2 regions of the Paenibacillus sp. FSL R7-0313 genome follow, and region 2 is predicted to be linked to the other one. Evidence: riboswitches for the same ligand, from Rfam matches in the RefSeq annotation. Region 2 holds a riboswitch; the other holds the start of a gene.

Region 1 (15,641 bases), 2.2 Mb from region 2:
AAACGGATCGTTCTGGCTGCACCGGATGAGAACCGTCAAGTGATCATCGACTACATTCGTGAAAATAAAACGATTAATCCAGCAGCGGACGGCAACTGGTCCCTGGCACCAATCAAACCATCTGCTGGTGTAACTGCAGCAGCGCTGAACGATCTTGAAGTTGTGTTTGCTTCTTCCCCGGATGCGAAAGATCTGGTTGAAGCGAACCCGGCGATGTCATTTATCGGTACAAACAATGAAGGTTTTGCAGAGTATGGCTTGAAACTGACAGGTGAAGCAACGACAACACCTGAAACAGGTGCGGAGCCAGCTCCAACGCCTAAACCAACGCCAACACCGACGCCTAAGCCACAACCTGAGAAACCGGCAACCAACAACAAGGTTGTATATGTAGTGAAAAAAGGGGATAACCTGTACCGCATCGGTTTGAAATATGGTGTGGACTGGCGCAAACTTGCGACAGCCAACAAGATCTCAAATGTGCATAACCTGAAAGTTGGACAGAAAATCGTGATTCCCGCTTCTTAAAGTTTAATAAGCTGAGGAGGAGACTGACAGTCATCAGACTGTCGGTCTTTTTTTCTGCAAATTTGAATATATTTGTTCCAAGAACCGTCATACAGGAAGTCATCAAAACAGTAGAGATTAATTTTAAGACCCATGATATAATATTTACAAACTTTGGGTATATACAAGTGAACATTAATGGACATGGAATCTAAATTGGCAAGGGGGGTCCTACATGAATTGCAGTGGCTGCAGTCCAATCTATCCTATAGAGGGCCAAGGTACCTTGTACTTGCGTCCCATTTCCCCCGCTTTGCTGGAAGCGCTACAAACGCTACAAACGCCGGGAAGACTTATCGAGACGTCGGATGACATGATGTGGATGCATTTTTCGAATCTGGAGACGGTTCAGAGCTTAATTGAAAAGATCGGCGAAATTGATCCGACATTACGTGATTCCCTAACTGTTCAGATTATGCCTATATACGAACAGGCTAATGAAGAAAGCTGGATTAGTCTAACCATGCAGGAGTCCCGTTTCAAACATGCGGAGCTTGTTTCCATTATTCTGGAGCATCAATTCAGCAGTCATATGCAACCCATCGTTGATGCATCGGAGCAGATTATCGGATATGAGTTTTTGCTTCGTCCTGCTGAGAATGGAAAATCCTTCAGTTCCTATGAATTATTTGAAGTTGCGCGTGAGACCGGACTACATTCTTTTCTGGATCGATTGGCGCGTATTACTGCTATTGAGACCAGTGCCCTTTTTCTGCCGCATGGTGTCAAACGCTTCGTAAATTTCCTGCCTTCCTCCATATATAATCCCGAATATTGTCTGACACATACGTTTGAAGCGATTGAACGCCTTTCGCTGGACCCTAAAGATTTTGTGTTTGAAGTCGTGGAAACAGAGCAGATTCAGCATATGCCCATCTTGCAGCAAATATTTGAGGTATATCGTTCCCGTGGAATGTCGGTTGCACTGGATGATGTGGGTGCCGGATATTCGACAATAGAGTTGATGAATCGGTTAGAACCGGATTTTGTCAAAATAGATCGAAGTCTTATTGACCGTTGTGATCAGGATTCGACCAAACAACAGCAAATTCTTCATATTGTTGAGATGTCGAGTCGATTTGGAGGGCAAGTCCTTGCCGAGGGGATCGAACGGATGGAAGAGTTTGAATTCTGTCGTTCCATAGGTATTGAGCTTGCCCAGGGCTACTATTTTGGTAAACCTTCGGCACAACCGCCAGGCGGCCCGTACTCCAATACTTCATCTAATTCATGGAATAATTAGTAACCTGTACCTTGTACAAGTCGCTTCTGATCAGAGGTGGCTTGTTTGGCGTGCCTGCACATTTTTCTCTCAAATAAAAACCCTCATTTAGCCGATATATAAGATAAGCCTTTTAGATTGATCCATACATACAAAGAAAGAGGGCATTTTTACATTTTGAGGGGGAGAAAGACATGAGTGAAACTCAGGATAATAAACCAATGAAAGCAGCGAAACCTGCCAAACCAAAACATAATCAAAATAAAAAGAAGAAAAAGAAAGGTTTCGTCTGGAATATAAGGAACAAACTGTTAGTCTCCTTCCTGGCCGTTCTACTCCTGCCAAGCTTGGCAGTCGGCTTGATCACACTAACGATGGCTGAAGATGGCGTACAAGGACAATTAGTAGATAGTGCCATGCAAAGTGTGAGCACTGCCAATACCATTGTAGAAAGCCAAGTGAATTACAAGATTCATGACATTAACTATTTCGCGGATGCCCTTGATCCGAGCCTGATCAAAGGGGAGAACGATAGTCCGGAGCTTCAGGTGAAGCTGGAGCAATACCTGGGCTTGCATCCCGATGCCATGAATATTTTTGTGGGAACAACAGACGGAGTCATGGTTCGAGGTAAACCAACAGCGAGCAGTACGCGGGGAGATGCTTATGATCCTAGGGAGCGGGAGTGGTACAAACTAGCGATGGAAAAGCCAGGTACAGCTGTTGTATCAGCTGTGTCTGTTAATACCGATGGTGTTGCAGTTGTATTTATTTCCAAAACATTAAAGGATCAATCCGGTGTTATCGGTTTGTCTCTGGATCTGACAGACCTGCGAGAACAGGCATCCATTAAGGTGGGCAAAGAAGGTTACGTCATTATTATGGATGCAAACAAAAACTATGTCGTTTCCCCTATAGCAGATGCAGGTACACAGGAAACTAGCGGCACCCTTGATGAGATGTATCAGAGTCAAGAAGGCCAATTCGATTACGTGTATAACAATCAGCCGAAAATGATGATTTTCTCAACAAATGAAGCAACGGGCTGGAAAATTGCCGGCACGATGTTCAAGAGTGAAATAACCAATGCGAGTAAGGATATTCGCATGGCCACATTTATTGTTATTCTGGCGGCTACTTTCCTTACACTCATCTTTATTATCTGGTTTACACGCTCCATGCTGCGTCCAATTAAACGACTGCAGGAATCTGCCAGAGCCGTGAGTAAAGGTGACTTGACCGTGAAAATGGAAACAGGGCGTAAAGATGAAGTCGGAGAACTTGCGAAGTATTTTGAACGTATGGTCGATAACCTTCGAATGATGATTCTGGGCGTACAGGAAACGACAGAGCAGGTATCTGCTTCTTCTCAAGAGTTGTCTGCCAGTGCAGAACAAACCACCAAAGCGATTGAACATTCAACACAGGCCATTCAGGAACTGGCTGAAGGTGCAGAGCAGCAGGTAAACAGCGTGAAAGACGGATCGGGACAGATGAGCCGAATGGCAGAAGATGTCCGGATGATGTCAGAGCGTGTGCAATCGATTACGGCGAATATGCGGAATACGTCCGGAGCAGCTACTTCTGGTAATGAGGCAGCAGGACAGGCTGTGGTGCAGATGAACAGTATCCAGGAAACGGTGGAGCAGCTGGGGACTGTGGTTCAATCTCTGAATGCTCGTTCCGTTGAGATTGGTAGTATGGTTGATGTCATTGCATCCATCTCCAAACAAACGAACTTGCTCGCATTAAATGCTTCTATTGAAGCGGCAAGAGCGGGGGATGCGGGTCGTGGGTTTGCAGTTGTAGCCGGTGAGGTACGCAAACTGGCAGAAGAATCCGGAAGTTCGGCAGCGCAGATCGGTGAGGTGGTTCATAATATCCGTCAGGACATGGATGCCGCTCTAATCGCTATGAATGCGGCTCAGACTCGGGTAGGAGAAGGAATTCAGGCCGTGAATACATCAGGGCAATCCTTTGCTCAGATTCGGGAGGCGGTGGAAGATGCGGTTCATACATTGGATGACTTATCCGCAACAACGAAGCAACTGGAGAGTGGTGCATCCCACGTTGCCAAGGCGATGAGTGATATTTCGAATGTGACCCAGGAATCGGCTGCGAATACAGAATCCGTGTCTGCATCTTCGCAAGAACAACTGGCATCGGTAGAAGAGATTGCATCATCGTCGGCACATCTGAATAGCATGGCAGAACAATTACAAGGACTGCTTGGCATGTTCAAGATGGTAGAGGATACACCGAAGGATAAGGGCAAAGAATAAATCCTAGCATTTTACCACCACAATTTACCATACATTTTATAATAGAAGAAAATAAAGATAGACATTGCTCCTGTAGCCCTGTATAAATATATCGTCTGGTTATTCTGCGCATATAGCGGTGTAATCTTACAAAACAAGATTGAATTAACGAAATAATATATGGATACAGGGTACAGCAGGAGGCTCTATGGTATACGTAGCAATACTGATTTTTGTAGTGACAATCACCTTGGTAATCTGGCAACCTCGTGGGTTGGGTATCGGTTGGACTGCCTCGGGCGGGGCATTGCTTGCCCTGCTATGTGGAGTTGTCAGCTTAAACGATGCCTCGGATGTGGCATCTATTGTATGGAATGCAACGCTGGCCTTTGTCGGCATTATTATGATTTCTCTCATTCTCGACGAGACGGGTTTCTTCGAATGGGCTGCCCTTCATATGGCAAGGCTGGCTGGAGGAGACGGTCGCAGACTGTTCTTCTACTCCATTCTGCTGGGAGCCGCGGTGTCTGCCTTGTTCGCGAATGACGGTGCGGCGCTCATTCTGACGCCAATTGTGCTCGCGATGGTGCGTGCATTGAAGTTTGATGAGCGCATGGTGCTGGCTTTTGTGATGGCGAGTGGATTTATCGCCGATACTACATCGTTGCCGCTGGTCGTCAGCAATCTGGTTAACATTGTATCGGCCGATTTCTTTGGCATTACATTTGTGGAGTATGCGGTACGCATGGTTGTGCCCAATCTGTTCTCAATTGTAGCGAGTACGGGGATGTTGTTTTTGTTTTATCGCAAAAGCATACCCCTTCGCTACGACATCTCCGCTGCACGTGACCCGAAGGAAGCGATACGTGATCCACGGATGTTCCGAATCGCCTGGTTCATGCTTGGGCTGTTATTGGTTGCCTATGCATCCAGTGAGTTTCTGCCGATTCCCGTGTCGGTTATCGTTGGCTCCGTTGCGTTGCTGTTCGCTTTATTGGCACGCAAGAGCGAGGCTGTTGATCTGAAACGGGTAATCAAGGAAGCGCCATGGTCGATTGTGGTGTTCTCGGTGGGCATGTATATCGTCGTATATGGACTACGTAATGCAGGGTTAACGGATCATCTGAGCCGCTGGCTGGATGCCATAGCAGAGCATGGTCTGCTGGCTGCTTCGCTTGGGATGGGCATCATCGCTGCTGTATTATCATCGGTGATGAACAACCTGCCAACCGTGTTGATTAACCTTCTAGCCATCCAGGGCGCGCATACCGAAGGTATTATTCAGGAAGCATTGATCTATGCCAATGTCATTGGTTCTGACCTGGGTCCCAAAATGACCCCGATTGGATCACTTGCCACATTGCTGTGGCTGCACGTGTTATCCCGTAAAGGTGTGAAGATCACATGGGGGTATTATTTCAAAGCAGGCATCATCCTGACGATTCCAACATTGTTAATTACCCTAGCCGGGTTGGCATTGTGGTTATGGATCCTAGGTTAGTAAAATTAGATTTTACATTAAGTATCAATAAGGTAATTCTGTTGTAATGTAAAAGCTGCTCTCACAGCTGGTGCTACGCACTGGCAGCGAGGCAGTTTTTTTTGTTCCTCTTTTGTTTCTTCTATAGAAGAAATGAATGCTCTATTTCAATTAAGCAGTTAAGCATTTACATAAGGCCAGCCCATTGTAGGGCTGGCCTTCTTTGCCTACTCCCCAGGCAGGAGATTGAAATGCCTGAGATCCAACAAGCGCTGACACAGCGCAGGGAGCGGAACGATTGTGGAAAAGCGAAGCGTTCGCCTTTATCCCCGGATGTATTCCATATAAAAAGTAAATCATATAAATCCGGGGATAACAGCGATTGAAGCAACGTCCACTCCCGAAGCGGCCACCTCAGCGCCAAATAAATCCCAAATGTTTCAATATACAGCCGATATTTTTAACATTGCGTTTACAAAACACTGATTTTAAGATGACATACCGAAACTACAATGAGTAAAGAGTTGATGGTGAACAAACAAATTCACAAAACGCCATCACTACATTGGGGGAGGAAAACAAAACATGTTTAAAAAGTTGCCGTTTATTTTGATGACCTTAACGTTCGTACTGGTACTCGCAGCATGCGGATCGAAAAATGACGCTGGTACAGAGGGTGCCGCAAGCAATGGATCAGGAGAAGCTGCTACTGAGCTTAGCGGTAACATTCTGGCAGTCGGATCGACAGCATTGCTACCTCTGGTAGAACAAGCTGGACAGAAATTTATGGCAGTTGATGAATATAAGAACGTAACGGTTCAAGTTCAAGGTGGCGGTAGTGGTACTGGTTTGACACAAGTATCTGACGGACAAGCTACAATCGGTAACTCTGATGTATTTGCAGAAGAGAAACTGGAGGACGAAGCCAAAGTAAAAGAATTGGTTGACCATCAAGTAGCAGTAGTAGCTATGGCGCCAGTTAGTAACAAAGATGCAGGTGTAGAAGATTTGACGAAGCAACAACTGGTCGACATCTTCTCCGGTAAAGTAACGAACTGGAAAGACGTTGGCGGCGCGGATAAAGCAATCGTTATTGTAAACCGTCCGAGCAGTTCCGGTACTCGTGCAACTTTTGAGAAGTATGCATTGGGTGCAAAAATGGGTGATATCCAAGGTTCGATTCAAGAAGATTCTTCTGGTAACGTAAAAAAATTGGTATCTGAAACGCCAGGTGCTATTGGTTACCTCGCCTTGTCTTACTTGGATGACAGCTTGCAAGTGTTGAAATACGAAGGTGTAGAAGCAACAGTTGAGAACGTAGAAGCAGGAACTTATCCAGTATGGGCTTACGAGCACATGTACACGAAAGGTACGCCAGATGCAGCAACACAAGCATTCCTGGACTACATCTTGAGTGACGAAATTCAACAAAATGACGTGACAGAACTGGGATACATTCCAATGTCAGGTATGAAAGTAAAACGCGATGCAGCAGGTAATGTGGTTCAATAATCTTTGAACTTGCGCATACAGCGAAAGAGGCGGACTTAGGTCCCGCCTCTTTACGCGGTTTGCTCTAAAATAATCCCATATTTTGCATTAATTCTACTATAGAAGGATGGTTGTTATGGAACAGACCGAAGGGGGAACGGTAATGAATAACAAGTTGAAACCGCGCCGGCCCTTAAAAGAGAAACATTATTGGGAAGAGTGGACGGGACGGATCTATACGTCGATTTGTGTCGTTTTCCTGATCGTTGTCATGTTTTCCATTGTTTATTTTGTAGCGTCCAAGGGACTATCAACATTTTTCCAAAATGGAATAAGCATAAGTGAATTCCTTGGTGGGAAAACGTGGAATCCAACGGGGGAACCTGCTTTCTATGGGGCATTGCCGTTCATTACAGGTTCTTTCATTACAACCTTGCTTGCAGCATTGATCGCAAGTCCGCTTGGCCTGTGTGCAGCGCTCTTCATGACAGAGATTGTCCCGGGTAAAGGGAAAAAAATCTTGCAGCCTGCGATTGAGCTCTTGTCCGGAATTCCATCCGTTGTGTACGGATTTATCGGACTGAGTGTCATCGTACCCTTGCTTCGCAGTATCTTTGGTGGAACAGGCGTCGGGATTGCAGCCGGATGTCTTGTTCTCGCGGTAATGATTCTCCCTACGGTGACAAGTATTATGGCAGATGCATTGTCCGCATTGCCAAAAGGATTACGTGAATCCTCCTACGCACTGGGTGCCACTCGCTGGCAAACCATCTACCGTGTCATTATTCCAACAACTTTGCCAGCTTTGTTGACAGGTGTCGTTTTGGGTATGGCTCGTGCGTTTGGTGAAGCTCTTGCTGTACAGATGGTTATTGGTAATGCACCGCATGTTCCAACATCCTTGCTCGAATCAGCTTCAACATTAACAAGTGTAATTACTCTCAGCATGGGTAACACCACGATGGGTTCTGTTCATAACAATGCACTGTGGAGTATGGCGCTTGTCCTGTTGGTGATGACATTTGTCTTCGTCATTCTGGTTCGCCTGCTTGAAAGGAGAAACCGGGTATGAAAATGAAGGCAAAGACGGTAGATAAAATTGCAACATCCGTTATCGTTGTACTGGCCCTGTTCATTGTTATTTTATTGCTCGGTCTGCTTGGCTTCATCATGTATAGAGGTATTGGACATATCAGTTGGAACTTCCTGACAAGCGCACCACAGTTGCTTAAGGGTGGCGGCGGGATTGGTCCACAGCTCTTCAACTCCGTATTCTTGCTTGTCCTGACCTTGATTGTTACCATTCCACTCGGATGGGGTGGCGGGATTTACATGGCGGAATACGCCAAACCAGGCAAGATTACCAGCTTCATTCGTCTGGTCGTTGAAGTATTGTCATCATTCCCATCCATCGTTATCGGTTTGTTTGGTCTCTTGCTGCTAGTAAATCAATTTGGTCTTGGTTTCTCCCTGATCTCGGGTGCCTTGGCTCTGGCGATCTTTAACTTGCCACTGATGGTACGGACAACGGAGCAGGCCTTCCGGGCCGTTCCGAAGGAACAGAAGGAAGCAGGTCTGGCGCTTGGACTGTCCAAGTGGAAGATTATCACTTCCATTCTGCTGCCTGTGGCATTGCCGAGCTTGATTACGGGTACGATCCTGGCATCGGGCCGGATCTTCGGTGAAGCAGCCGCGCTGATGTTCACCGCAGGTATGAGTAGTCCACCATTGGACTTTACAGATTGGAATCCGACGAGTCCAAGGTCACCGCTTAATCCTTTCCGTCCGGCAGAGACACTTGCTGTCCATATCTGGAAAGTGAATAGTGAAGGTATTGGACCAGATTCCAAAGAAGTGGCAGCAGGGGCATCCGCCGTGCTTGTCATTCTCGTGCTGGCGTTCAATCTAAGTGCACGCTGGATCGGTCGGGTTGTATTCCGCCGCATGACAGCTTCGAAATAAGGAGGAACCAACATGGCCATACCTTTTGGTACGGAACAGTTAAGCATATATTATGGACATTTCCAGGCGGTCAAGCAGATTAGCCTGACGTTTCCTGAAGCAAGCGTAACGGCTCTTATTGGGCCGTCTGGTTGCGGTAAATCGACGTTCCTCCGGTCGCTGAACCGGATGAACGACGAGATTGCCGGTTCCCGTACAGAGGGACATATCTGGATGGACGGTAACGATCTGAATGAGCCTGGAACCGATGTAATCAAGCTTCGCCAGAAGATTGGCATGGTGTGGCAGAAGCCGAACCCTTTTCATAAGTCCATCTACAACAATATCGCGTTTGGCCCCCGCTACCGCGGTACGAAGAGTAAGAAGGCACTGGATGAAATTGTGGAAAAAAGCTTGCGTCGTGCTGCGCTCTGGGACGAAGTGAAAGACAGACTGCATGAGTCAGCTCTGTCTCTCTCTGGCGGACAACAGCAGCGCCTATGTATCGCTCGCGCTTTGTCTGTTGAACCACAGATTCTGCTGCTCGATGAGCCGGCATCTGCACTTGACCCGGTATCTACGGGTAAAGTTGAAGAGTTGATTACCGAGCTCAAGAAGGAGCTGCGGATTGTTATTGTTACCCATAACATGCAGCAGGCGGCACGCATCTCGGATTATACAGCTTATTTCTATCTGGGAAGTATGATTGAGCACGGGGATACAGAGCATATTTTCACGAACCCGGACAATCGTCTGACGCAAGAATACATTATGGGACGTTTCGGTTAATTGGATCATGGAGTGTAACATAGAGTAATAGACAGAGAGATAAGAAATAATAGAGACAAAAGAAAGCACAATGCCTGGACGGTTGTTCGGGGGTTGTGCTTTTTTAATTTATAATTTTAGTGGGATTTTCTGTATGCGGGATAAACATTATGCTACGATATTTAGTGTGAAGAGAACGTTTACATGAATTCAAAGGAGATGTTGATAATCACTACGGATCAGATGTCTTACGACCATATGGCAGCTCAGATTATACAGAACTACGCTATTGAGAAACCTGTCGTTTCATATATTCGTCATAATGAGAATCTGACGTATCATGTCGTCGATGAAGCAAGCGGGCAGAAGTATCTGCTACGTATCCATCAAGCCGCATATGCAAGTATGACAGGCATTCAGCATACGCTTCCTGCGCTGGAGGCAGAGATGAACCTGCTTCATGAGTTAAATGCAACGACGGCATTGCGCGTGCAGCATCCGGTACGGAATGTATCGGGAGACTGGGTCACGGTATGGAAAAGTGAAGCGGGTAAAGAAATCTGCTGTACAGTACTGGAGTGGATTGAGGGAAGGGACATCCAGCAGGGAGAACGCCTGACAACAGAGCAGATCTATGATCTGGGGGCACAACTGCAGATGCTTCATCAATATGGGCGTGAGCAGAATCAGACAGATCGAACAAAGGTGCGGCCGGCATATGGCAACATCCATGAGAACTTGGTCATGCTAGGGCAGCTGGAGGAAGGCGTCCGACTGGGGATTTTTACAACGGAAGACTTTGATCTGCTTCGTGAGACGTTTGAGAACATTAATGAACAGTTAGAAATATACCCGCAACACGCAGGGACATGGGGGATCATTCATGGGGATATTACTCGCAACAATCTGCTGATAACGGATCAGGGGATATCCATGATTGATTTTTGTCTACACGGTTATGGTTATTATCTTTTTGATGCCGGAGGGGCAGCACTTATGTTCAATCGGGAGGAACGTGACATATTCTTATCCGGTTATACCCAACAGATCGCGTCACTGACGGATCGTGATATCCGATTAATGGAAGGGTTCATGTTGATCTTTACACTAGGTTATTATGCCTTTCAGATGGCGAATGAGTCGAGGCACGAATGGATGAAAGATCGCATGCCGAAGCTATGCAGCAAGTATTGCAGACCTTATGTACAGAACAAGAGTATCTTCTACGAATTGTGAATTATAATCCAGATGTGCAGACTCGGATGGGTTAGTGAGCAGTGTGGATCAAAGATTATGGTTGCCTGAATACCCGAACGGTTTCATGGACAATATCATAAATAATAGTAAGCACATCATTGATTGAAGTAGAACGAAATGAGCTGTTTAAAAGATCTTTTTAACGTATTAATGTAATGAAAGCTGACAAAATATTCTGGTTTTCATCGGTTCAATCGAAAATGAAGGAAATACATCCAAAGAAATCGTCAAGTTTGTTGACACTGATCTTCCGGTCGATTAATCTTAATGAAGAAGAAATTAATGACTTCCATGACTGTTCTGACATAAGCTCAGAATGGTTCCATATAGCGGATGATAACGAGCGGGAGAGATCTGGATTAGCCGAGCAAAATGGCTAGTGCTCAGGCACCGAAGGAGCAAGCTGCTGCGCACCCGGCGCAGTGGTTAATCTCTCAGGTAAATGTACCATCGTTGGACGCAACTCTGGAGAGTGCGCGAACTGCGCCACCCAAGGGGTATATGATCAGTCAGACCGGTGAACTTGTCTGTAATCGCAGGCAATGCACCTTGTCGTGAGACACTGCTGATCGTGAAACTCTCAGGTATCGAGGACAGAGAGAGGGCCTGAGGCCTTCTTCTGTCCTTTTTTGATGTCATCATTCAGTAAATAAGGAACAATATGGATTAGATTCTGGATGTAAATGACGAATACAATTGGAGGGTTATAAAGTGCGATTTAAAGATGTTTTCTCAATTATTGGTCCGTCCATGACAGGGCCTTCAAGTTCACATACAGCTGGAGCGGCAAGGCTGGGAAGAATCGCTCGTCAGTGGCTGGGATGTACGCCAGAACGTGCCCGGCTGACGTTATACGGTTCATTCGCTGACACCTATCAGGGGCACGGAACAGATCTGGCACTGATCGGCGGTCTTTTGGACTATGTCACAGACGATCCACGTATCCCGGATGCAGAGCAATACGCAGAGGAAGCAGGCATGGAGGTTGAGTTTTATACAAGTGGCCTGCCTGCTCCTCATCCGAATACGGTCAAAATTGAGTTGTGGCATGGAGAACGTGCCTGCTCCTTAATCGGTGCATCCATTGGTGGTGGCAGTGTATCGGTGCATGCGATGAATGATTTTCGTGTTCAGATTAGTGGTGAGTTTCCAACACTCGTTCTGCGACATGCAGACAAGGCAGGGGTGCTTGCATCGGTAACGTCCACGATCAGTTCATCCGGGGTTAACATCGGCTATATGCAGGTGGACCGGAAAGCCCGTGATGGCGAAGCACTTACCGCGATGGAAATGGATGGTGTGCCTAATCCTGATATGCTCAAGCGTCTAAGGGAGCTGGACCATGTGTTAGACATTCGTGTCATTGATTTGAAGAGAGGAGTTGATTCGGATGCGATTTAAACATTTACACGAACTGAATACGATCTGTACAGCGGAATCCAAAACCATTGCTCAGCTGATGATCGAGGAGCAGGTTCAGGAGACCAATACACCGGAAGCGGATGTTGTGAAGCAGATGTCTGAATATTATCAGGTGATGAAGGAAGCGGTACGCAAAGGGTTAACGGAAGATACAACATCACGCAGTGGGTTAACCGGTGGGGACGGGAAAAAAATGGCCGAGTACATTCGCAAGGGTGAGACTTGTTCAGGAGATGCTTCCGCACTTGCCATGGCGTATGCCCTGTGTGTATCTGAAGTGAATGCCTCCATGGGTCGGATCGTGGCAACACCAACAGCTGGTTCCTGTGGCATTATCCCGGGTGTGTTTATCAGTTCACAAGAGCGGTTTGGCTGGACGGACGAACATTTGGTGAACGGGTTGTTCTGTGCGGGAGCGATTGGTTATGTTATTGCCAACAATTCATTTATCTCCGGTGCCGAAGGTGGCTGCCAGGCGGAAGTGGGTTCAGCTATCGGCATGGCTGCGGGTGCCATGGTTGAACTGCGTGGAGGTACACCGGAACAGGTAGTTCATGCCGTTGGTTTGGCGTTAAAAAATACACTGGGCCTGATCTGCGATCCGGTTGCAGGCCTCGTTGAAATTCCTTGCATCGTCCGTAATGGACTGGGTGCGGTTACGGCGCTGGCTGCGGCTGACATGGCCCTGGCCGGAGTGCGTAGCGCCATTCCGTCAGACGAAGTCATCGACGTCATGCTGGAAGTAGGCAGTGCGATGCCGAGCCGCCATCGGGAGACAGCCCAGGGCGGACTGGCCCAGACACCAACCGGCCGCAAAATGATGCAGAAGTTGGCTAAACCAAAGGCAAAGCGTGCCGAGCCTGAGCAGGAGTCTCCTGCTGAAAATGACGTAGAACCTAAGGCATAAATAGGATTGATATGAATTAAATCTAACACTAACTCGTGATACCATGAGCCTTGATTATTAGAGGTGAAGAAGAGTTCCTTACATGATACGAAAAGCCGATACAAACCTTCCTGGTGAAGAGATGTATCGGCTTTTTTTTGTCTTTTTCCAACGAAGAAAAACAAAAAACATTGACGACATATATATCGTATTGATATATTAACTATTGTCATATATCAATACGATATATATGAGAGCGAAACAAAATTAAAGGAGATGGATAGAATGAAAGGAATTTTCCAGACGAGTCTACTGTTTTTGAAAAACGGAGCCACCATTGTAGGTTTAATTACGGCCGTGCTGTTCCAGGTTTTTTTTAACATCATCTGGCTTAGTGGATATGATCAGGTTAATGAGAGAATGACTGAGCTAGCTGTCACCATCGTGAATGAAGATGGGGTAGCGGCTGAACCGGTAGCCGAGTCTTTGGCGGCAGGTCTTAATTTCGAGATCAAACCATCTGAATCGATGCAAGAAGCACGACAGATGTTAACGGATCGGGATGTGTACATGATTATTGAGATTCCATCAGGTTTCATGCAGCAGGCAGAAGACTTGTCGAAGCCGATTGCAGTTAAGTATGTGATGAACGAATCAAACGTGGCTACCGTGAAAAGTGTGATGCAGAACGTAGCCGCACAAGTTACAGCGACGTTGAACCGTGAAGTACAAGAGAATGGCATTCGCGGAGTGCTGAATCAGTCCGGTATGACTGCTGATCAGTCCGATGCGCTTGCGGTAGGGTTGTCTTCACGCGTGGAGGCAGAGGTGGAGCGACTGAATCCTGTTGATAATTTTGCTTTCTCCATGGTACCGATGTTGATTGTAACGGCTACGTTTACCGGAGCGATGTTGCTTGGCATGAATCTGCAAAAAGTGTCTGGTGAACTGAGTGGAAGGGCAGGGAAATGGGAGCGTTTCTGGGCCCGCAACATCGTTAATCTTGGTGCTGCATTTATTGTTTCGCTCGTTGGATCGGGGATGATGCATGTTATGGGGGTATCGTCAGCAGACGGTTGGTTCATGTTATGGCTGTTCCAGTTGCTGGTCACCATATCTTTTATACTCATGGCTCAGTTGAGCTTGTTGTTGCTTGGCAATGCTGGGGCTTGGTTAAACAGTGCGCTGTTGCCTCTGCTGATGTTGTCCTCGGGCTCAACAATTCCGCGTGATGTAATGTCTGAGTTCTACCAAGGGATCGGTCAGTATCTACCGGCGACCTATGCCGTAGAGGGGATGACGAACCTTGTGCTTGGAGGAAACGGGATCGGCAGGGATGTATTGTTCCTTGCAGCAATAGGGGTTACAACGCTAACTCTGGGTGCCCTTAGCATCTGGATCAGACGTTCCGGCCCGGCAATTTCTGAATCTCACAGGGAGAAACAGATTGCTACTGTACCTTCTTCTCTGGAAGCATCCGTGTCTTCATCCGATCATTGAATATGGGGGGCTGATTGTGATACGTTAAGAGGAATGGAAAGGAGCGGTGCACCGATGAACACGCAGCATGTCATCCTCGGAATACTGCACAATCAGCCATGTTCGGGATATGAGATCAAGCAGTACTTTGAACAATATTTTTCATTTTTCTTTGATGCCAGCTTTGGCACCATATATCCTACACTCGCGAAGATGGAGAAGTCAGGGTTGCTTACGAAGGAATCGGTGAGGCAGGAAGGGAAACCCGACAAGAATGTGTACTCATTGACTCCGGAGGGAGCAGCACAGTTTCACGCATACCTGATGAGTCCCCTGGAAGACGAGGTGTTCCGTTCTGATTTTCTGATGCGGTTGTATTTCGGAGAGTTGGCGGATGAGAATACTGTAACGGGGTGGATTTCAACAGAGTTGAAACGCAAGGAATTGTTATATGACAAGCTTCAGCATCAGATGAAGGAATTTGGCGAACACATTTCGCCTTCACAACGGTTGTGCATGCAAGTGGGACTTGTTCAGTATGAAGCCACCATTCAATTGCTCAAGGAACAACTGGATCAGCCGGAGTAATCCCATGATAGTGATTGATATGCAAAATAGGCGCTCCACAGATCAGGAACAGATCTGTGAGCGCCTATTTCGTTTGATATGCCGATGAATTGAACAGACTCCTGTCTTGCATATGAGCAAGTATAACTTGATATTTATGTGAGACTAGTACTTAGTACGGCATATCCATACGCAGGCAGTTCAATGGCGAGTACGCCATCTTCCTTGGCGGTACGATGGTTTCCGCCGAATAACTCGGTCCATTCCTCGTCACCAGCCTCCAGCTCGACAATAGCCGTC
Region 2 (15,641 bases):
GAAAAGCGGTCTTCTTTCTTCATCTGGACATGAAAAAGCCTGCCTGCCATGGCAGGCAGAGCAGGTTTGTCTTATCGCTGCTGCTCCCGGTACTTGCCGGGGGTTGTTCCTGTAATTTTGCGAAACGTACGGATAAATGCGGTTGGATTGGTATAGTTTAATTTCTCGGCAATCTCCGATATTTTAAGATTTGTCGTTTGCAGCCATGTCTTTGCTTTTTCCATACGATACTCTGCCAGATATTCCGTAAAATTAACTCCCGCTTCCTTCTTGAAAACCCGACTTAAGTAGACAGGATGGAAATTAAGCTCTGCGGCACAGGCTTCCAGCGACAATTCACGATCATAACGTTCCTCGATCAAACGAATCATACGTCTCGCAATATTCATGTATTGGGATTCTTCCTGCTCTCGCCAGAAACGGATGACGGGCAGGAACAGCCGTTTGCGGAACCAATTGGTCATCTCGTCCAATGTGGACAACTTGAGCAAATGTGCCATGGATGCTTTTTCACCCAGCACTTCGGCTACATCTCCGCCTTGCTCCTGCACAAGCTGATATACACGAGACAATAACTGAACCATAATGACGGGATATTCACTGAAATGAAGCTTCTTGTCTGCAAGAAGTCCCAAATATTGCTTAAAGTAGGCGTCTGTCTTCTCTTCATCTCCTTGCTTAAGCGCAGAAGCAAGCTGATCCTCAATCATGCGTAACTGGGTATACAACGCAGCTTCCATCTGACCACGTGGCTGTATATCCTCGTAATGTAAAATAATACGGCTGCCCAGACTAACCCGGCCTTGCAGTGCCTCTCGGCTCTCCTGAACCGCTCTTGGCGTATCTCCGATACAAGTATAAGAACGACTGATGCCGATACTTACGGGCAGATTCAGATAGGTCACGACACGTTCGCGAATCCAGTCTGCCTGGGTATGCATCCATTCCTTCAGCTTCACCTCATCCGTCAGTTCGGAGGCAAGAACGGTGACCTGAGCATCATCCAGCATGACCGGAGTGAACCGAACTGCTGAAGGAAGGAGCTCACCTACCATATTGTTGACAGCAAACAGCAACAGATCGCGATCCTGTTCCTCATATCGGGTCCCTTCCAAGGTATCGATCTGGAGCATGAGTACGCCAAGATTTGCCCACCCTGTCGGGAAATCGTACAATTCTCCCTGATATCTGAAATCCTCTTCCGAGATTTTGCCTGTGAGCAGTTTGGTCATAAAAAACTCTTGGAGGTGCACATGCTGCCCCTTCATCTGCTCACGCATCGTTTTCTCCGAGCTGAACAAGGTTGACAATTGCTCCTCAATATAGATAAATTCATCCTGACGGCGTCCTGACGGAGCAACTGGGGAATCCAACCCCTTCGTAAATTGCAGCAGTCTGGAGATCGGTGAGTACATCCGCCGACTGCCGTATATGGCGAACAATCCCGTTACACATAACATGACCAGTGTAGCGATACCGGTGACCAGTGCAATTTTCTGTGACTGGGCCGTAATCTGTCCAAGAGATACAACCGACACGTATAACCAGCCATTGAGCGGAGATTGCCTATAACTAACCGCCACTTGATTACCTTCCACCTCCGCACTGAAGAAACCCTCTGACTGGGCCGTCGTTTGTACCATTTCCTGAATTTCCTTATTCAGTGCGTCATATTTCCCGCCTTGCTGCATATCGTTCAGAAAATACTTCTGCTCCCGATCCAGAACGTACATATCTCCAGAATTCGTATTTCGGCTCAAGTAGGTACTCAGTTCCGTATCGGCGATATCAATCACAAGAAATCCCTTTGGTTTCACATTGGTTGGTATCATCGGGATTTTGAATACCATACTGACCACATTATCCGATGATATAAGGGTAGGTGCCTGTTCGGGTGTTAGTTCACCCATACCTGCTGACACAGGTACACTTTCTTTGGCTGAACTGGCATTCTGAGTGACCCAGAACAGGCTGTTGGTATAACTTAGGTAGGAGCCAATTCGGTCTCGAATACTGAAATCATCCAATTTGCCAAAAGAACGCGTCGAAACAACCCAATCTTCATCCAGATTAACCAGATAGGCTTGGTCAATGTTCGTAACCGCTTGCAAGTTGTTAAAACCAGATGTCAGATCACGAATCTCCTGAAACTCGCTGCTGTCTAGTGGTTTCTTCATCGCCTGTAGTACCAAGGGCGAATTAACATACTGGATGGATGATAATTGCAGGCTGCGCAGAACTTGTTCTACCCGCATTTGGGTTTGATGCAATATCTGAAGATTGCTTTCACGTACTTTCTGTTCAATGTCACGTGATGCAATCGTATACGAGACCGAACCAATAACAATGACCGGAAGGGCTCCGAGGATCAGGGTAAAACAGAGCAAACGCAGTAAATACTTAGGCAAGAAGAGCATCCTCCTTTATACGTGTGTTTATTAAAATAAATCGCTTTCATTGGATTATTTTACTATTGTTATTTTAAAACCCATTCTTATTCAAGTCCACTCATTTATTCTAAAGGTTGACTTCAAACCAATTTCCAGTTTATATTGGTTGCATATTCCTCAATCAAAGGAGAGATTTTTAATGTCGGTGAATGTTCTTAACTAACCAAGTTTCATATTCAGGAGTTTGGCCTTTCATTGCGCTTGTGCCCATATGGCATACGTGTATTTCATGATGCGCCAGATCCCTGTACTTAGTTAAGAACAGCGGATATCATAAATCGCCTCCGGGATTGTCATTGTCCGGGTCTATTTCCGCGCTGAGTTCAGCGCGGATTTTTTAATATAGACCTGTAGTGGACTTTGCTTTCCCATATGTTTAGGGCGGAGAATGACGTTTGTTCATTCTCCGCCCTTTTTGCGTTTTCCAGGAATATGTTTCAGCGCATCAACTGAAATTACAATTCAAATTCAAGGAGAGATTACGCATGAATGAAAACACATTAAACAGTCTGGGTTATCCACAAATTCAAAAAAACGTTGCAAACTGCGCCCTGTCTTACCTGGGCAAACGTTATGCGAGAGAACTAAAACCGATGGTAGATGCTCACCTTATTCAGATTCGCCTGGAAGAAACTGCAGAAGCGGCTGCGTTGATTCGCTTCGGGGCCAGTATTCCCCTCCCTTCACTCGACGGAATGGAAACCATTATGGATCTGCTTGGCACCGGTTATCTATTCAGTGAACGCGACTTCAGTCATCTCGCTCAGTTCCTGCGGAGCTGTGCACAACTCATGAAGTACATGGAGGGCAAATCTGGGGCCGCTCCCACCGTCAGTCGTTATGCAGCATCCATGATTCTGATCGAACCTTTGCTGAGTGAGATTGAGCGCTGCATCCATAGTGGACGCATTCAGGATCAGGCGAGCAAGGAACTCATTCGTATTCGTAAAAAAATAACGGTCAATGCGGAACGCATGAAACGAAAACTTGATTCTCTGGTGAGTAAACATCGCTCCATTATGCAGGAACATGTCATCAGCCAACGGGGAGGAAGAACGGTTCTGCCCATTAAGAAAGAGTTCCGTAAACAGGTGAAAGGCAGTGTACTGGATGAATCCGGGAGCGGGCAAACCGTATATATCGAACCTGTTGAATTAGTAAGTTTACAGATGGAATTGGCCGCTCTACAAGCGGAGGAGTCCCGAGAGGAGATGAGAATTCTCGGTGATTTAACCTCCCTGGCCGAATCGTATAACCGTGAAATCGCCCTGAACACCGAAACGGTAGGTGTATTGGACTTCCTGTTTGCCAAAGCCAAATATGCGGCCACCATGGACGGACGTACCGTTCGAGTCAATACTCAGGGCCACATTAGCCTTCAACGTGCACGTCATCCGTTCATGGGTTCTTCCATGGTCCCCCTTGATTTTGCAATCGGCAAAACGTACTCGTCGCTCATTATAACGGGCCCGAATACAGGGGGTAAAACGGTCGCACTCAAAACACTTGGTTTGTTAACCCTGATGATGCAATCGGGTTTGCTTATTCCGGTGGAGGAAGGTGGCGAGATGGCTGTTTATAACGAGGTAGCAGTTGATATTGGTGACGGGCAGAGTTTGGAACAAGCACTCAGTACATTCTCTGCACACATTCGCAATATGATTGGCATACTGGAACAGGCCAATGCGTCAACTCTGGTGCTCATTGATGAGATGGCTTCCGGCACAGATCCCGGTGAAGGTGTTGGACTATCCATCGCCATGCTGGAGGAACTTCACAGCCGCGGAGCAACCGTTGTAGCGACAACACATTTTGGTGAAATTAAACATTTTGCAGCTGCCACGCCAGGATTCGAAAATGCCCGTATGGAATTTGACACCGTTTCTCTCCAGCCGCTGTATCGATTACGTATCGGAGAAGCTGGTGAGAGCTATGCTTATTCCATCGCATTAAAGCTGGGCATGCCACAGCGAATTATCGAGCGATCCAAGTCCCTGTCCAATCAAAGTATTTCAAGAGATCGTACATTCGTGTTCACATCACCTCCTTTGGAAAATCCGGCCCTGACGCCTGATCGTTCCGTTGCAGAAGCAGACGGCCCAGCAGAGTTATCCAAGCGGAACCAGTCGAAACAGTCAAAGGATTCAATCGGTCCCCACAAAAAGACAACAACTAGAGAGTCGGATTCTCCTGCTCCTGCCAAAACTTTTCGCAAAGGGGATCGGGTGTATGCGGCCTATCTTAATCAGTCGGGCATCGTCTGTGATGTGGAGGATAGCCGTGGAAATATCAGGGTCATGCTGCGAGGACGCAAAGTCAAAATCCATAAGAAACGCCTGACCCTGCATATATCAGCCGATGAGCTTTATCCGGGTGACGATTATGACTTGGACATTGTGCTAGAAACAAAGGAAAATCGAAAGAAGCGTAAGTTGATGGGACGCAAACATGTGGAAGGCCTACAGATCGAATTACCGCCTGAAGAATAGCCGATGGGAGAAACAGATGTGGTGAACTGGAAGTCATATATACAGAGCGAAATCCATAATCACCGGCACATTTCTGTTATACTGGGGACCAGTATGTTTAACTTCAGCTCGTAGCTATTGCACAGGGAGGGAAGAACTGAATGTCTGCAGAACAAGACGATCAAGAGCACATCCATATCGATGTTCTTGTCTGCCCATTATGCGGGGAAGCTAATCGCTGTTCCTATGCCGCAGGACATCCTCATTCGGAATGCTGGTGTAACCGGGCTACTTTCCCCGAGGGTGTGTTTGACCGCATTCCGCCAGAGCAGCGCCGAAAATCGTGCATATGTCAACGCTGTTTGGACGAATATGCCGATAAAAGCCAACAAAAAGAAGAGCCACACAGTTAACAACTGTATGGCTCTTCTTCATTATGCCTCATCTATACTGTTAGCTGGCTGCTACTGTTCTTACATTTGGTTATACTGGGCAACAGCCTGTTCAAGCACCGGATGATGCTCATCCATGGACGTATAATGATGCAGTGCAGCTGTAATCCCCTTCTGGCGGATCATGTTCTGCAGTTCAACTGCTTCCGGATCATCGGAGACATCGAACTTGCAGGCTGCTGCCATACCCATAGCCAGATAAGTCGTATCAGTTCCATCCGCATATGCCTGAAGGGCCGGGCGAACCAGACGATCATTTTGAGACAACTTGCGCAGCGGGGAACGACCTACTCGAGTAACCTCATCGGTAAGATACGGGTTGACAAACCGTCCCAATATTTTGACAATATACTGCTCATGTTCTTCCGGGTTGAATGCAAACCGTTTCACCAGAACTTTTCCGGTTTCCTGCAAAGCACCGTATACAATCGATTTCACCTTCTCGTCGGCAATAGCCTTCTGAATCGTGTCATACCCGTGCACATTACCTATATAAGCTGCAACGCAGTGTCCTGTATTAACAGTGAACAACTTCCGTTCGATATACGGCTCCAGATCATCGACATATAGAATGCCCTCAACCGGTTTGAATGCAGGAGCCATCTGGGAACGATCCACCACCCACTCGTAAAAAGGCTCCACCTGTACATGCAACGGGTCTTCATGATGCTGAATAGGCACTATCCGGTCTACGGCTGAATCTGGAAAATAAACGTATTGATCCGCAAGGGAACGTACCTTTTCATCAAGCAGAGCATATACATGCTCTTTCAACTGTGTACTGGCTCCAATGGCGTTCTCGCAAGCGATAATGTGAAGCGGGTTTTGAGCAGGACCGGAATTTAATCTTTTCTCAAGTCCTTTCGCAATACCTGGTGCAATATGTTTCAGCACACCCACGCCCACTGCAGTTGTAATCAGATCCGCTTCCACAACGGTTTGGGCAACCGTCTCCAGTTGGGTTCCATCGATTGCATTTACACCTGTGACGGTCTCCTGATCCTTGCTCTCGTTAGCCAGTTCCACCGTATATTGCCCCCGTTGCTGAAGAGCGGTTACCAAGGTCTGATTCACGTCGGAGAAAACCACCTCATAGCCCGCACGGGAGAGGATCAATCCGATAAACCCGCGTCCAATGTTACCTGCGCCAAAGTGTAGGGCTTTCATAGCTCCATTTCACTTTCCAGAATTGCGATAACTTCTTGGGCTGTTTTGGCTAGACGCAGGGCCTCCATGTTCTCATCCTCAGCACAGATCACCGCGATGCTAGTCAGGATCTCCATATGTTCCCCGCCTTGAGCCGCGATACCAATGACCATATAAGCCTTTTCTTCGCCAAAATCAACACCTTGAGGATACTGAATGACAGAGATACCTGTGGATAAAATAAAAGCTTTTGATTCCTTCGTACCGTGTGGAATAGCCAGGCCGTTCCCTACATAGGTCGAGACAATCTCTTCACGCTCAATCATCTTTTCAATGTAATCAGCGGTAATATGTCCCGCATCCTTCAAAATCTGTCCTGCCATACGAATCGCTTCGTATTTGTCCTGAGCCGTCGCGTTCATGATGACTTTATCTGTTGTTAACATACTCATAATGGTTGACCTCCAATTTCGGTTTTACTGCGATAAAATCCAACAAGTTCCTGGGACAGGTAATGAATGAGTTCATCCCTGATTCCTTTTTCCAGCAATGTAATCATTTCTTCCTGCAATAACAGGGCGCTGATCTCACTGAGAACCTCCAGGCTTTCCTTGGATAATTCTCTGGGACCAAGCATCAAGAGGACATGGGTAACTCCAGCCGGATCATCCGGTGTACGAAGGAGTGGCTCAGTGAGCTGAAACAAGCTAATGGACGGCCTATAAATTCCCTCACTGCGTGTATGAAACAGCGCAAGTCTTGTGCCGGGAATCTTCTGACTCCCCACTGCCTCACGTGCCTCCAACCGTTTCGCGATCTCCCCCGGTTCCTTCAACACACCAGTTCCATGGAGTACGTTGCACATCGCATACACCGTTTTATAGAATCCGATATCCTGGTTATCCAGCGGATAAACCTGAAACTTACCAATAATTCGGACGATTTCAACTAAAATAGCTTCCATTCCATCCGGGTCAGAGTAATGACTTGTCGTCTGAACCTCTGCTTCACGGGGCTTATTATGCTGTCGTTGTAATGTTGTTGTTCGGATAAAATGACGCAGACGTTCGCTCTCTTCCGCGGTAAGCAGTGGACTCACTTTGTAATACTGATGCTCATCCATCGGTAGATCAACAGTGGATAAGACCAGATCATATTGATCTGTAGGTATCCGGGCAGCCTCGTACCAGGACACGCTATCCATGATCCGAATCTCGGGAATCTCCTTGGATAATCGGCTGGAAAGCATGCGTGATGATCCAATTCCGCTTGTACACACGATGATCGCCCTGATCTCCCGTTTCAATGCACGTAACCTCTCGATGGAAGCTCCAAAGTGCATAACCAAGAAACCAATCTCCTCATCGGGAACGTCTGTGCCTGGCCAAGCTTGCCCCACAGATTTTTTGACATCTTCAAAAAGTGAATCATAATCCTTGCGAATCTGCTGCAAAAGCGGATTACGAATCATCTGTTGTCCTTCAATTCGCTCCATTACAGGTTGCATGTGACCAAGCAAACCTTCACGAAGCAAACGATCCTCATGAAAGGCGTAATGCGTTCTCGCCTGCATCTGATCAATCAGTGAATGTACCCTGTCCAGTAAAATCAAGTCGTCTATTGGCAACAGCCGCGAAGAGTGAATCCGCTGCTCTGTCTCAATTAATAGTCTATGAAAATAAGCTTGCTCATCTTGGGAGAATGTCAGCCCCAGCTGGGTGGATAACACACCACACAAGCGGGAAGCCATATAAGGTGGAACCTTCATTTCATCCTGCTCTGCGACTTCATCTACCTTGTTCACCAGGGGAGGTATACGGCCAATGCCAAAGCCTTTACGAATCCGTACAACCGCTACGGATAATTGAATCAGCAACTTCATGTATTGGCGTTCCGGGATGTTCTCCAGCCATTCGATATCTGGTTGCCATAACGCATTCTCGACCGTAAGCACATCACCGTGCCCAATCATATCCAACAGTTTTTGGTTTACGATGGAGCCTCCCTGTTCTGGCTGTCTTCCGAATAGGTCGGACTCATCCAGAAATTCGAGAGCAAGTGCAGCTATGGCTGTGCGATGAATCGTCTCACTTCCGTTAATCTTGACGCCATATCCACGTCTGCGAACCAGCTTCAGTCCCGCCTGACGAATTCGTGACTCCAGATCGTCCAGATCAGTGGTTACGGTGGATACGGTCACTTTCAGATCCGAAGCCAAGGCGAGTAACTTTACAGGCTCCGGTTCATCCAGCAGGATGCAAAGCATGAAGAGCTTACGCTCTTCCGGCGTAAACTCTACATATTCTTTACCCTCTAGTTGATGGCGCAATACAGCCAGATCATCGGAACCGGCATCAATTCGGATACCGGTTCCTGATTTTTTTTCCAGCTTCATGCCCAAAGGTTCAAGCCATTGTTCAATCATTTGCAGCTCCCGGTGAACTGTTCGGGTACTGACCTTAACTTCAACGGCGATTTCGCCGGCAGTGACTTCATGTGGATGCTCCAGCAGAAACTCCACGATTTCACGTTGTCTTTTGGTAATACTCATATCTCAGCCTCCGGCTCAGGGAAAACGAATGCGTGCAATTACTTTAGACGTTCAACGAGCGCATCGTATTCCGGGCTTTTTAGGAAGTTGTCGATGGATATATGTTCTGCGTTCGGCGCAACGGAGCGGGCACGATCGGTTAATATTTGTTGTGTGATGACCACATCTGCATCCGGCGGGATATCACTGATAGCCGTATTGGTCACCGTAACGTCAATCCCCTCTGCCTTCATCTTCTTGCGCAGAATGGAAGCACCCATGGCACTCGACCCCATGCCTGCATCACAGGAGAAGACAATTTTCTTCACGTCTGTTTTGACTGTAGAAGAAGCCATATCTGCGGCTCTGTCTGCTTCACGATGATTAGCCGTAATGCCAGCGTTTGGCACGGTTCCTTGACTCTTCATGTCTTTCATCCGACTGGATGCGGACTCCAGATCTTCGTCCTTTTGTTTACCCGTTTTCAGCAACACTGCTGCTACCAGGAAGGAAACGACGGCTGCTACAAGCACCCCTGCAAGCATTGGCAGGTATCCACCTTTCGGTGTTAAGAGGAAATACGCGATAATACTACCCGGTGATGGTGCTGAAACAAGTCCTGCTCCGGTGAGCATAAATGTTAATGTACCTGCGACGCCACCCGCAATTGCGGCAAGAATCAGAATCGGTCTCATCAAAATGTAAGGGAAGTAGATCTCATGAATTCCCCCGAAGAAATGAATGATAACGGCACCTGGTGCAGAAGATTTGGCCATTCCGCGTCCGAAGAAACAGTAAGCAAGCAAGATACCAAGTCCCGGACCCGGGTTCGATTCAAGCATGTATAATACGGATTGCCCTAACTCTCTCGCTTGATCTGTTGCAATTGGTGTCAGAATCCCGTGGTTGATTGCATTGTTCAGGAACAATACTTTACCTGGTTCAATGATTAGGTTGACCAGCGGCAGCAAACCAAGATTCATTAAGCCTTGTACCCCGGCAGATAATACTTTGCTAATTGCTTCTACAGCAGGCCCGATGCCCAGTAGCGCAAAAATCCCCAAGATCCCGCCAATAATACCGGCTGAAAAGTTGTTAACCAGCATTTCAAATCCAGCTCTAACTTTACCTTCGATCGATTTATCAAACTTTTTGATGATCCATGCTGCCAGTGGTCCGGCAATCATGGCACCTAGGAACATCGGGATATCACTACCCACGATGACCCCGATGGTCATAATGGCACCCACGACACCACCACGCTGACCATGCACCATCGTACCCCCGGTGTAACCAATTAACAGTGGCAGCAAATATTTGATCATCGGATCGACTAGCTGCGCAAGCGTCTCGTTAGGGAACCAGCCTGTTGGAATGAACAGAGCCGTAATTAATCCCCAGGCAATAAACGCTCCCATATTCGGCATGACCATACCACTCAGGAATCGGCCAAAACGCTGAACACCTACCCGTAGCCCACCTTTGGAATTGGACGATTGGTCCAAATTACTCATTGTATTATCCTCCTTGGATCAAGTCATTATGATTTATGAAAGGGGTATCATTTCTCCCCTGCTGTAATCCTAAGCGAGAATGCTCTCCTGTTCAATGAAATGAAAGCGTACTTTCGTCATGAACAATGATGACAACATTAGGTTATGTAATCGTTTTAATTGATGCATAATGGCTGAACCCATTGGTACACAAGGCTTTTCTTGCCTATGACTTTTATCATTTCCAAAATCAATTTCTAACCTATAGCTTGGTCTAATCAGGCGATTCACATCCACAATCTGCTTCAATCCGCATTGGAAACCATTCTCGGAAAGCACAAAAAACCTGTGCAAGCCTCAGGCTCACACAGGTCGAAACAATATGAAGCACATCTCATTTTGTTTATAAAATGTATGTTAATAAGTACAAGTTCGTTGATACTATTCTTCCGTATGTTTACGATACGCGTCTGCATTCATCAATGTAGACAATGCTGCTGTCAGATCTCCCTCAACACGGATTTCAATCATCCAGCCTTCCTCGTATGGAGAGCTGTTGACAAGTTCAGGGGAGTCCTGCAACGAATCATTCACTGCAATAATTGAACCAGTGACGGGAGAAAACAAGTCCGAAACCGTTTTGACCGATTCGATCGTTCCAATGCTGTCCTCTGCTTTTACATTGGTTTCAAGGTCAGGCAATTCCACAAACACAATGTCACCCAGCTGATGCTGCGCGAACTCGGTAATGCCAATACGTACAGTATCCTCCCCTACGGTTTGCACCCATTCGTGCTCTTCACTGTACAGGAAATCACTTTTCAATTCGCTCATCGATATCCGCCTCGCTTTTCATTAAATGAGTGCATGCGTTCTTTGACCTTAACCTTTTTCCCAGAACATAGCGTATGATATTTTTGATTCAAATGTCAAGATACCTCACAATTTATTTATTGATCACCTCTAAATCCTGTAACCCGATTACACTCTTTCTTCATATACTGGTGAATATTAGAATAGTAAGCGCAGTCTTTTTAAATACACGAACAATAACATTTAAGATAAATTAAATATTCGGTTTTTAGTTATGATCTATGACATCGTTCTTGACATCGGCAGTGGATTCACGTTTTAATGAGAGGAGTAAATGTGTTTATTGGACTATGTTATACCCGCGGATGAATGTAAAGGGAGAGATTACCCGTGACACCCGATTCGGGATGTACATGAGGTAACGCCGAAGGAGTAAACCACCGATAAGCGGGGGTGAATCTCTCAGGCAAAAGGACTTTTACGGGACGCAACTCTGGAGAGCATCTATTCGCCCTGAGCGGGCGTTATGATCACCCAAGGGGAAACCTGCTGCACAAGGCAGCGGGGTAACTCTCAGGTACAAGGGACAGAGCCTTAGAATACAGCGTGCTACTTGGCATGCCGATTCTTTGGCCTGTCCTTTTCCTTTTTCCCAAAAAACGAAAAACAGGATTCAGATCGGCGCTGCCATAGCTGCCTTACCATACTTATGTGATGAAAATATCTAGCGGAAAAATGTAAAAATACCCTGGTTCATTGATCCACGATTGTATATCCGGCCGGTTGACGGCCCATGACGAGGTGATTTGATGTCCGATTTGCTTAGAACACCACTCTTCCCACTGTATCAGCAATACGAAGGCGTACGGTGCATTGATTTTGGAGGCTGGGAGCTTCCGGTACAATTTAGCGGAATCCAGAAAGAACATGAAGCGGTGCGTGAGCGTGCTGGACTGTTTGATGTATCCCATATGGGCGAATTCACAGTACAGGGTGAGCAGGCTGAAGTTTTTTTGCAACAAATGATGACCAATGATGTGACCACGCTCGTTCCGGGTCAAGCCCAGTACACCCTGATGTGTTACCCAGATGGCGGTGTGGTGGATGATCTGCTCGTGTATAAGCTGGAAGATCAGCATTATATGCTCGTCGTTAACGCCTCCAATATCGACAAGGATTGGGCATGGCTGCAAGAGCACTTGATCCCTGGCGTGAGCATGACCAACGATTCGGAGCAGACGGCGCTGCTCGCCTTGCAAGGACCACTGGCTGTAGACATTATCGGGAAAGTTACAGATACGGATGTATCCTCGATTGAGCCTTTCCGTTTTGTACAGCAGGCAGAGGTATGCGGCGTTAAATTACTGTTGTCCCGTACCGGTTATACCGGTGAGGACGGCTTTGAACTATATGTACCTGCGGACCAAGCCGCTGCGGTGTGGAATGGATTAATGCAAGCCGGTGAAGGTCACGGACTCGTACCAACCGGACTTGGTGCCCGGGATACACTGCGCTTTGAAGCAAGGCTCCCCCTGTATGGACAGGAATTGTCGGCAACCATCTCTCCGCTCGAAGCTGGCGTAGGCATGTTTGTGAAGCTGAATGCGGGACCTTTTATCGGACACGAAGCCTTGTTACAGCAAAAAAATGACGGGCCTGCCCGCAAATTGGTCGGCATCGAAGTGCTGGAGCGCGGTATTCCCCGCCCTCATTATCCGATTTACGCCGAAGGCGTACAGATTGGCGAAGTTACTACAGGCACACAATCACCTACATTGAAGCGTAATCTGGGGCTTGCTCTCATCGACAGTAAATACGCTGCGCTGGGAACCCCGCTTGAGATTGAGATCCGCGGCAAGAAACTAAAAGCCGAGGTCGTGAAGACCCCTTTTCATAAACGGACACGTACGTCAAAGACACCTACTCAAGGAGCTGATCAAGCATGAGCAAGCACCGTTACATTCCCATGACTGAGCAAGATCAGAGCGCCATGCTCGCAACCATCGGTGTGGATACGCTGGAGGATCTGTTTCAGGACATTCCAAAAGAGATTCGTTATCAGGGAGAGCTGCCCGTATCCTCCAAACTCGATGAATATGCGCTGACACGTCACATGTCCAAACAAGCTGGTGCCAACGCCAATTTCGAAACACACTCTAGCTTCCTCGGCGCAGGCATATATGATCATCATGTTCCTTCCGTCATCAATCATGTCATTTCCCGTTCCGAGTTCTACACTGCCTACACACCTTATCAGCCTGAGATCAGCCAAGGTGAACTACAGGCCATTTTCGAATTTCAATCCTACATCTGTGAATTAACAGGTATGGCTGTAGCCAATGCCAGCATGTATGACGGCGCAACTGCCTTTGCAGAAGCAGGTAATCTGGCCGCAGCAGCAACGCGTCGCAAACAGCTTATCGTATCCCGTACCGTTCATCCGGAAGCCCGTCAGGTATTGCAGGCGTATGCGCATGGATTGAGCCTCGAAATTGTCGAGATTGGTTATAAGGATGGCGTCACTGATTGGGATGCCCTGCAAGCTGCCATATCGGACGATACCGCTGCTGTCATGATCCAGAGTCCAAACTTCTTTGGTGCTGTGGAAAATGTAAAACAAGCGGCTGACCTCGTGCATGCGCACAAAGGCCTGCTCGTTGTAAGTGCTAACCCGCTATCGCTGGGTCTGCTGGAAGCCCCAGGCAAGCTGGGTGCCGACATCGTTGTTGGCGATGCGCAGCCCCTCGGTATCGCCGCTTCACTCGGCGGCCCGACATGCGGATATTTCGCCGTATCCCAGCCTCATATGCGCCGAATTCCTGGCCGAATTGTAGGCCAGACAACCGATCGCAATGGCAAACGTGGATTTGTACTCACACTGCAAGCACGTGAGCAGCATATCCGCCGCGAAAAGGCGACCTCCAACATCTGTTCCAACCAAGCTTTGCTTGCACTCAGCGCATCTGTGTACATGTCCATCATGGGTAAACAGGGCATGATCGATGTCGCGGATCTGAATTTGCAAAAGAGTCATTACACCCTGAATACATTAACTGCAATTCCTGGAGTTGGCCTTACTTTTAATGCACCAACATTTAATGAGTTTGTGATTAAACTTCCTGAAGGAACAGACGTGGATGCTCTTCAGTTGAAACTGCTGGATGCAGGCTTTATTGGTGGCTACGAACTCGGACGTGATTATCCGGAGCTTGCCGGACATATGCTGATTGCTGTTACGGAACGGCGCACTAAGGAAGAGATTGACGAATTCGCACGAGCATTGGAGGGATCACTGTGACTCAGGAAACGACGACGACAACGACAACATCGGTACAAGGACAATCGGTAACAGGTACCTCTTTCTCCACTTTGCCTCAATCTGAGACAGATACAACATTCAGTGCACAGACCTTATCTCCTGCTCCGGAACAATCATTGATTTTTGAACTCAGCAGCCCTGGACGTGTCGCTTATTCCTTGCCAGAATGTGATGTTCCTCGTCAGGCTGCCGATACGTTGATTCCCCGGGAAATGCTCCGTTCGGAAGCAGCAGCACTGCCGGAAGTGTTCGAGGTAGATGTTATTCGACACTATACTGCGTTGTCCCGCCGGAACTTCGGCGTAGATAACGGATTCTATCCACTGGGCTCTTGTACGATGAAATACAATCCAAAGATTAATGAGGATGTTGCACGTTATAACGGTTTTGCCAAAATCCATCCGTACCAGCATGAATCCAGCATTCAAGGTGCACTTGAATTGTTATATACGTTGCAAAACGACCTTGCAGGTCTGACAGGCATGGACGCTGTGACCTTGCAACCAGCCGCTGGTGCCCATGGAGAATGGACTGGACTCATGATGATTCGTGCCTACCACGAAGGTCGTGGCGAACAACGTACCAAAGTCATCGTGCCCGATTCATCTCACGGGACCAACCCGGCAAGCGCAACCGTTGCAGGATTTGAAACTGTGACGATTCCATCCCGCGCAGACGGACTGGTCGATCTGGACGCACTCCGTGCAGCCGTCGGTTCCGATACGGCAGCCTTGATGCTGACAAACCCGAATACACTTGGTTTGTTCGAGAAAGATATTCAGGAGATTGCATCCATCGTACATCAGGCTGGTGGCTTGCTTTATTACGATGGAGCGAACTCCAATGCCATTATGGGCATTACCCGGCCAGGTGATATGGGCTTTGACGTGGTGCATCTGAACTTGCACAAAACGATGAGCACGCCTCATGGCGGTGGTGGACCTGGCGCCGGACCAGTCGGTGTGAAGAG

Evidence for each region. Region 2 has a riboswitch for glycine ahead of gcvT (glycine cleavage system aminomethyltransferase GcvT). Riboswitches for the same ligand answer to the same signal wherever they lie in the genome.
Region 1: it holds a riboswitch for glycine, as region 2 does, so the genes downstream of both, sdaAB (L-serine ammonia-lyase, iron-sulfur-dependent subunit beta) here and gcvT (glycine cleavage system aminomethyltransferase GcvT) in region 2, are expected to answer to the same signal.

The regions. Positions count from the first base shown of each region.
Region 1 is NZ_CP150219.1:593,460-609,100, reverse strand. Features, by position in the region: gene NSQ38_RS02485 (bifunctional 2',3'-cyclic-nucleotide 2'-phosphodiesterase/3'-nucleotidase) at 1-528, shown strand, start outside; gene NSQ38_RS02480 (EAL domain-containing protein) at 743-1,810, shown strand; gene NSQ38_RS02475 (methyl-accepting chemotaxis protein) at 1,984-4,071, shown strand; gene NSQ38_RS02470 (arsenic transporter) at 4,259-5,551, shown strand; gene NSQ38_RS02465 (phosphate ABC transporter substrate-binding protein PstS family protein) at 6,116-7,042, shown strand; gene pstC (phosphate ABC transporter permease subunit PstC) at 7,185-8,093, shown strand; gene pstA (phosphate ABC transporter permease PstA) at 8,096-8,983, shown strand; gene pstB (phosphate ABC transporter ATP-binding protein PstB) at 8,996-9,751, shown strand; gene NSQ38_RS02445 (phosphotransferase) at 9,935-10,966, shown strand; glycine riboswitch at 11,322-11,446, shown strand; gene sdaAB (L-serine ammonia-lyase, iron-sulfur-dependent subunit beta) at 11,699-12,388, shown strand; gene sdaAA (L-serine ammonia-lyase, iron-sulfur-dependent, subunit alpha) at 12,378-13,316, shown strand; gene NSQ38_RS02430 (ABC transporter permease) at 13,581-14,795, shown strand; gene NSQ38_RS02425 (PadR family transcriptional regulator) at 14,850-15,362, shown strand; gene NSQ38_RS02420 (alpha-glycosidase) at 15,497-15,641, opposite strand, start outside.
Region 2 is NZ_CP150219.1:2,806,236-2,821,876, reverse strand. Features, by position in the region: gene NSQ38_RS12365 (AraC family transcriptional regulator) at 72-2,408, opposite strand; gene NSQ38_RS12360 (DNA mismatch repair protein MutS) at 2,936-4,939, shown strand; gene NSQ38_RS12355 (cysteine-rich CWC family protein) at 5,080-5,331, shown strand; gene NSQ38_RS12350 (mannitol-1-phosphate 5-dehydrogenase) at 5,392-6,537, opposite strand; gene NSQ38_RS12345 (PTS sugar transporter subunit IIA) at 6,534-6,968, opposite strand; gene NSQ38_RS12340 (BglG family transcription antiterminator) at 6,965-9,067, opposite strand; gene NSQ38_RS12335 (PTS mannitol transporter subunit IICB) at 9,106-10,560, opposite strand; gene gcvH (glycine cleavage system protein GcvH) at 10,981-11,373, opposite strand; glycine riboswitch at 11,718-11,840, shown strand; gene gcvT (glycine cleavage system aminomethyltransferase GcvT) at 12,162-13,298, shown strand; gene gcvPA (aminomethyl-transferring glycine dehydrogenase subunit GcvPA) at 13,295-14,650, shown strand; gene gcvPB (aminomethyl-transferring glycine dehydrogenase subunit GcvPB) at 14,722-15,641, shown strand, end outside.